3 regions of the Streptomyces sp. NPDC051109 genome follow, and region 1 is predicted to be linked to each of the others. Evidence: riboswitches for the same ligand, from Rfam matches in the RefSeq annotation. Region 1 holds a riboswitch; each other region holds the start of a gene.

Region 1 (2,261 bases):
CTTGTGGTGCGCCAGGCACCACGCGGCCATGATCGAGCCGCCGCGGGAAACGATGCCGGTCTTGCGGCGGGCGGTCAGCGGCACGTACGGCAGCAGCACGCCGGCGTGGACCGTCATGTAGTCGACGCCCTGCTCGGCCTGCTCGATGACCGTGTCCTTGTAGATCTCCCAGGTCAGGTCCTCGGCACGGCCATCGACCTTCTCCAGCGCCTGGTACAGCGGCACGGTGCCGATCGGGACAGGGGAGTTGCGCAGCACCCACTCGCGGGTGGTGTGGATGTTGCGACCGGTCGAGAGGTCCATGACCGTGTCGGCGCCCCACTTCGTCGCCCAGGTCATCTTGTCGACCTCCTCCTCGATCGAGGAGGTGACCGCGGAGTTGCCGATGTTGGCGTTGACCTTCACCAGGAATCGCTTGCCGATGATCATCGGCTCGATCTCCGGGTGGTTCACGTTCGCGGGGAGCACCGCGCGACCGGCGGCGATCTCCTCGCGGACGACCTCGGGGGAGACGTTCTCGCGGATCGCGACGTACTCCATCTCCGGGGTGATCTCACCGCGGCGGGCGTACGCGAGCTGCGTGACGGCGGCACCGCCACGGCCCCGGCGGGGCTGGCGCGGGCGGCCCGGGAAGACCGCGTCGAGGTTCTTGAGGCCACCGCGCGGCGAGGTGTGCTTGATGCCGTCGTCCTCGGGGCGCACGGGGCGGCCCGCGTACTCCTCGGTGTCACCGCGGCCGATGATCCAGTTCTCGCGCAGCGGCGGCAGGCCGCGCCGTACGTCGGTTTCGATCTGCGGGTCGGTGTACGGCCCGGACGTGTCGTAGAGCGTCACGTCCTTGCCATTGGTGAGGTGGACCTGGCGGACCGGCACCCGGATGTCGGGGCGGGAGCCCGCCACGTAGCCCTTGTGCCAGCCCGGCTGGCGCTCGGTGGGGCCGTCGCCGTCCTGGCTGACGGCAGGCGTGCGTGCGTCATGAATGGTCATGAGACCTGATCTCCCTACGCCGGCATTACCCGGTAACAGGTTCGGCGGTCGACGCAGCCTCTTCCCGCACGCATGTGTGCTGCGCGTACGGTGATCAGCGCCCTCTCAGCCCGGTGCTCCGAGCTCCCGCGTTGTGCAAAGGTGCCCCCACGCTAGCGTCATCTGTGGCGTGCTGAACAGTGGGCCCCCTCAACTCTTGCGATGATCTGCCGGTGACGTCCTCGCCGCAGCCTCCCACCCAGCCCACCGAGCCCACGGGTCACAACGACCACGCACACGGGGGCCACGGGCATGACCACGGGCATGACCACGGACATGCCCAGGGCCCGGCCCAGGGCCACTCCCACGGTCATTCCCACGGCCACGGACCAGCGGCCCCCGTCTCGAAGCACCTGCGCAAGGTCATCGCGGCGGTCCTGATCCCCTTCGCCGTCGCCGTCTTCGTCGGCATGGTGGTGCTCTGGCCGGGCGGCGCACCCGCCCACGAGCGCTCCGGGGTGGGCTTCGACCGGCAGACCCAGCAGGGCGTCGTCACCGCGCTCGAACAGGTCGACTGCAAATCCGTGAACGCCTCGCAGGTGCCGGCCACCGGCAGTGTCTCCACCCCGGAGGGGCGCGAGGCCAAGGCCGCGCAGACCGGCGAGTGCAAGAAGGCCACCATCGAGGTCACCACCGGACCCGACAAGGGCCGCACGTTCTTCGAGATCGTCCAGCCGGGCGCACCACGGCAGTTGAAGGACGGCCAAGAGGTGGTCGTCGCGTACGCGCCGGACGCGCCCCGGGATCTCCAGTACTCCGTGGTCGACGTGAACCGCAAGCTGCCCCTGGCGGTGCTGGCCGCGATCTTCGCGGTAGCGGTGGTCGTCGTCGGCCGGATGCGCGGCCTGTTCGCTCTGATCGCGCTGGTCGTCAGCTTCGGCGTGCTGACACTCTTCATCCTGCCGGCGATCCTCCAGGGCTCGAACCCGCTGGTCGTCGCGGTCGTCGGCGCCAGCGCGATCATGCTCATCGCGCTCTACATGTGCCACGGACTGAGCGCCCGTACCTCCGTCGCCGTTCTGGGCACGCTCGCCTCGCTGCTGCTGATCGGGCTGCTGGGCTCGGTGTTCGTCGACTGGGCGTTCCTCAGCGGAAACACCGACGACAACACCGGGCTGATCCACGGGCTCTACCCGGAGATCGACATGAGCGGCCTGCTGCTCGCGGGCATCATCATCGGATCCCTCGGTGTGCTGGACGACGTGACGGTCACCCAGACCTCGGCGGTCTGGGAA
Region 2 (2,261 bases), on a different contig from region 1:
GCGGTCGCCGCGATCGGCGAGAAGCCCTTCCGGGCCAAGCAGCTCTCGCAGCACTACTTCGCCCGGTACGCGCACGACCCGGCCGAGTGGACCGACATCCCGGCGGGCTCGCGGGAGAAGCTCCAGCAGGAGCTGCTGCCCGAGCTGATGAACGTCGTCCGGCACATCTCGTGCGACGACGACACCACGCGCAAGACCCTGTGGAAGCTGCACGACGGCACGCTCGTCGAGTCCGTGCTGATGCGCTACCCCGACCGGGTCACCATGTGCATCTCCTCGCAGGCCGGCTGCGGCATGAACTGCCCGTTCTGCGCCACCGGCCAGGCGGGCCTGGACCGCAACCTGTCCACCGCCGAGATCGTCCACCAGATCGTCGACGGCATGCGCGCGCTGCGCGACGGCGAGGTCCCCGGCGGCCCGGCCCGCCTGTCCAACATCGTCTTCATGGGCATGGGCGAGCCGCTGGCCAACTACAAGCGGGTCGTCGGCGCCATCCGCCGCCTCACCGACCCCGAGCCCGACGGCCTCGGCCTGTCGCAGCGCGGGATCACCGTCTCCACCGTCGGCCTGGTCCCGGCGATGCTGCGCTTCGCCGACGAGGGCTTCAAATGCCGCCTCGCGGTCTCGCTGCACGCGCCGGACGACGAGCTGCGCGACACCCTCGTCCCCGTGAACACCCGCTGGAAGGTCCGCGAGGTCCTCGACGCGGCCTGGGAGTACGCCGAGAAGTCCGGCCGCCGTATCTCCATCGAGTACGCCCTGATCCGCGACATCAACGACCAGGCCTGGCGCGGCGACCTCCTCGGCCGGCTGCTCAAGGGCAAGCGCGTCCACGTCAACCTGATCCCGCTGAACCCGACGCCGGGCTCCAAGTGGACCGCCTCGCGTCCCGAGGACGAGAAGGCCTTCGTCGAGGCCATCGCCCGCCACGGCGTCCCGGTGACCGTCCGGGACACCCGCGGCCAGGAGATCGACGGCGCCTGCGGTCAGCTCGCCGCGAGCGAGCGGTAGGCTGACCCGCGTATATCTGAATACTCATATTCCGACAGGGGAGCGCCACAGCGCTGAGAGTGCGGCAACGCCGCAGACCCTCTGAACCTTGCCCAGGTCATTCTGGGTAGGAAGTTCGGTCACCACCTCAAGCTGTTGCGCCCTGCCCGGGCGCCCCGCTCCACCGGAGCGCCCGGGCAGGGCCGCGTCTTCTCCTGGTCAACCCAGGAGGAATGTTCCGTGAGCACCACCAGGAAGATCGCGGGTGCGGCGCTGGCCGCGGCCCTCGGTGTCAGCACGCTCGCCGCGTGCGGCGGCGGCAAGGGCAAGGACGAGTCCGGGGCCGGCGCGAGCGGTGCGCCGAAGTCCAAGACGGTCACGCTCGTCTCGCACGACTCCTTCAACGTGACCGACACGGTCCTCAAGGAGTTCGAGCAGCAGAGCGGCTACACCGTCAAGGTCCTGAAGTCCGGGGACGCGGGCGCCGCCCTCAACCAGGAGATCCTCACCAAGGGCTCCCCGCGCGGCGACGTCTTCTTCGGTGTGGACAACACGCTCCTCTCGCGCGCCCTCGACAACGGGATCTTCACGCCGTACGAGGCCAAGGGCCTGGCCGACGTGAAGCCCGAGTACGTGCTCGACAAGGAGCACCGGGTCACCCCGATCGACTCCGGCGACATCTGCGTCAACTACGACAAGGCGTACTTCGCCGACAAGAAGCTCGCCCCGCCGCAGACGCTGGACGACCTGGTCAAGCCCGAGTACAAGAACCTGCTGGTCACCGAGAACGCGGCGACCTCCTCGCCGGGCCTCGGCTTCCTGCTCGCCTCCGTCGGCAAGTACGGGGAGGACGGCTGGAAGGACTACTGGAGCAAGCTGAAGGCCAACGGAGTCGAGGTCGTCGACGGCTGGGAGCAGGCCTACAACGAGCGCTTCTCCGGTTCCGCGGGCGGCAAGAAGGCCAAGGGCGACCGGCCGCTGGTCGTCTCGTACGCCTCCAGCCCGCCGGTCGAGGTCCTGTACGGGGAGCCCCAGCCGGCCGAGGCCCCCACGGGCGTGGCCACCGGCACCTGCTTCCGGCAGGTCGAGTTCGCGGGCCTGCTCAAGGGAGCGAAGAACGAGGAGGGCGGCAAGGCGCTCCTCGACTTCCTGCTGAGCAAGAAGTTCCAGGAGGACATGCCGCTCCAGATGTTCGTGAACCCGGTGGTCAAGGACGCGAAGCTGCCGGAGCTGTTCACGAAGCACGGCGTGGTCGTCGAGAAGCCGGAGAA
Region 3 (2,261 bases), on a different contig from region 1:
GCCGACGGGAACGACGCGCAGTCGCCGACCGCGTACACCCCCGGCAGGGAGGTGCGCAGGTACTCGTCCGCCACGATCGCGCCTTCCGGCCCGAGCTCGACCCCCGAGTCCGCGAGCCACCGGGTCGCCGGCCGGGCCCCGATGCCCACGACCACCGCGCCCGCGGGCAGCTCCCGCCCGTCCGCGAGCAGGACCCGCCCGGACTCCACCGAGGACACCTTGGCTCCGGTCAGCAGGGCCGCCCCGGACTCCTCGTACCAGCGGGCCATGGGGGCCGCGACCTCCGCGGGCAGCGCCCCGGCCAGCACCCGGTCGGCAGCTTCGACCACGGTCACCGCGCAGCCCGCCTCGCGGGCCGCGGTGGCGAACTCGGCGCCGATCCAGCCCGCCCCGACCACCACGGTCGCCGGGGTCCGGGCCAGCACCGGCCGCAGCCGGGCCGCGTCGTCGAGGGTGCGCAGCAGGTGCACTCCGGGGACGCCCTCGGAGCCGGGCAGGGTCAGCGGTTCGGCGCCGGTCGCCAGGACCAGCACCTCGTACGGGACCGGGCCCGCCTCGGTGTCCAGCTCGCGCTCGGCGGCCCGCAGCCCGGTGACCTCCACCCCGAGCCGGAGCACGACGCCGAGCCCCTCGAAGTCCACGTCGAACGCGGAGTCCTCGGCCTTGCCGAGCAGCACCGCCTTCGACAGCGGCGGCCGGTCGTACGGCTGGTGGGGCTCGGCGCCCAGCAGGGTCACGGGGCCGCGCCACCCCTGCTCCCGCAGCGCGACCGCGGTCTGCACCCCGGCCATTCCGGCGCCGACGATGACGACGCCGCTCTGAGTCTGTTCCGTCTGCTCGCTCACAGCGCCCAGCCTAGCGATCTGACACCTCGTCAGGAACAGTGGCCCGGCGCGGCGGCCGGGGAGGCAGCCTTACCCGCCCCCGGCGCCGGGGTTAGGCTGGCGCCTGTTACCTATCGCGGGAGTCCGGGCGGACCGGGCTGAGAGGGAGGCTGAGCGGCCTCCGACCGTACGAACCTGATCCGGGTCATGCCGGCGAAGGGAGGGGCTGGACGCCCATGCACTCATCTCGGAAGGGATCCGGAGCGGGATCCCCGGGGTCCACCGGATCCACAGGGTCCACTCGGTCCACCGGGTCCACTGGGTCCACAGGGTCCACTCGGTCCACGGGGTCCACTGGGTCCACCGGGTCCGACGTCCTCGTCATCGGGGGCGGGATCATCGGCCTGGTCACCGCCTGGCGGGCGGCCCGGCGCGGACTGCGGACGGTACTCGCCGATCCGGCGCCCGGCGGCGGCGCCGCGCAGGTCGCGGCCGGCATGCTCGCCGCCGTCACGGAGCTGCACTACGGCGAGGAGACCCTGCTGGGCCTCAACGTCGCCTCGGCCGCCCGCTACCCCGAGTTCGCCGCCGAGCTGGCCGAGGCCAGCGGCGGGATGGACATCGGCTACCGCGCCTGCGGCACCCTCGCCGTGGCCCTCGACGCCGACGACCGGCTGCACCTGCGCGAACTGCACGCCCTCCAGCGCCGCTGCGGCCTGGAGTCCGAGTGGCTCACCGGCCGCGAGTGCCGCCGCCTGGAGCCGATGCTGGCCCCCGGCGTGCGGGGCGGGCTGCGCGTGGACGGCGACCACCAGGTCGATCCGCGCCGGCTGGCGGCCGCGCTGCTGGCCGCCTGCGAGGGCGCCGGCGCGGAGATCCGCCGGGCGGCCGCGGAGCGGCTGCTGACCGCCGCCGACCGGGCCGTGGGCGCGCGGCTCGACGACGGTACGGAGCTGCGCGCCGACCAGGTGGTCCTGGCCGCCGGCTCGCTCAGCGGCCGGCTGGCCGGCGTACCGGCGCAGGTGCTGCCCCCCGTACGGCCGGTGAAGGGACAGGTGCTGCGCCTCGCGGTGCCGGCGGCGTACGCGCCGTTCCTGTCGCGGACGGTACGGGCGGTGGTCCGCGGCAGCCACGTCTACCTGGTGCCGCGCGAGAACGGCGAGCTCGTCGTCGGGGCCACCAGCGAGGAACTCGGCTGGGACACCACGGTCACCGCGGGCGGGGTGTACGAGCTGCTGCGCGATGCCCACGAACTGGTGCCCGGCATCACCGAGCTGCCGCTGACCGAGACGCGGGCCGGACTGCGCCCCGGATCCCCGGACAACGCCCCGCTGCTCGGCCCGACCGACCTGCCCGGCCTGCACCTGGCCACCGGGCACTACCGCAACGGGGTGCTGCTGACCCCGCTCACCGGCGACGTGATGGCGGAGCTGCTGA

The links. A riboswitch is a leader RNA that binds a small molecule or an ion and turns the genes downstream of it on or off. The one in region 1 is predicted to bind thiamine pyrophosphate.
Region 2: it holds a riboswitch for thiamine pyrophosphate, as region 1 does, so the genes downstream of both, ACIBAD_RS13250 (thiamine ABC transporter substrate binding subunit) here and thiC (phosphomethylpyrimidine synthase ThiC) in region 1, are expected to answer to the same signal.
Region 3: it holds a riboswitch for thiamine pyrophosphate, as region 1 does, so the genes downstream of both, thiO (glycine oxidase ThiO) here and thiC (phosphomethylpyrimidine synthase ThiC) in region 1, are expected to answer to the same signal.

The regions. Positions count from the first base shown of each region.
Region 1 is NZ_JBITFF010000013.1:54,517-56,777, reverse strand. Features, by position in the region: gene thiC (phosphomethylpyrimidine synthase ThiC) at 1-987, opposite strand, end outside; TPP riboswitch at 982-1,127, opposite strand; gene ACIBAD_RS23505 (YibE/F family protein) at 1,200-2,261, shown strand, end outside.
Region 2 is NZ_JBITFF010000005.1:455,880-458,140, forward strand. Features, by position in the region: gene rlmN (23S rRNA (adenine(2503)-C(2))-methyltransferase RlmN) at 1-1,011, shown strand, start outside; TPP riboswitch at 1,038-1,142, shown strand; gene ACIBAD_RS13250 (thiamine ABC transporter substrate binding subunit) at 1,231-2,261, shown strand, end outside.
Region 3 is NZ_JBITFF010000026.1:27,063-29,323, reverse strand. Features, by position in the region: gene ACIBAD_RS32710 (FAD-dependent oxidoreductase) at 1-845, opposite strand, end outside; TPP riboswitch at 951-1,063, shown strand; gene thiO (glycine oxidase ThiO) at 1,208-2,261, shown strand, end outside.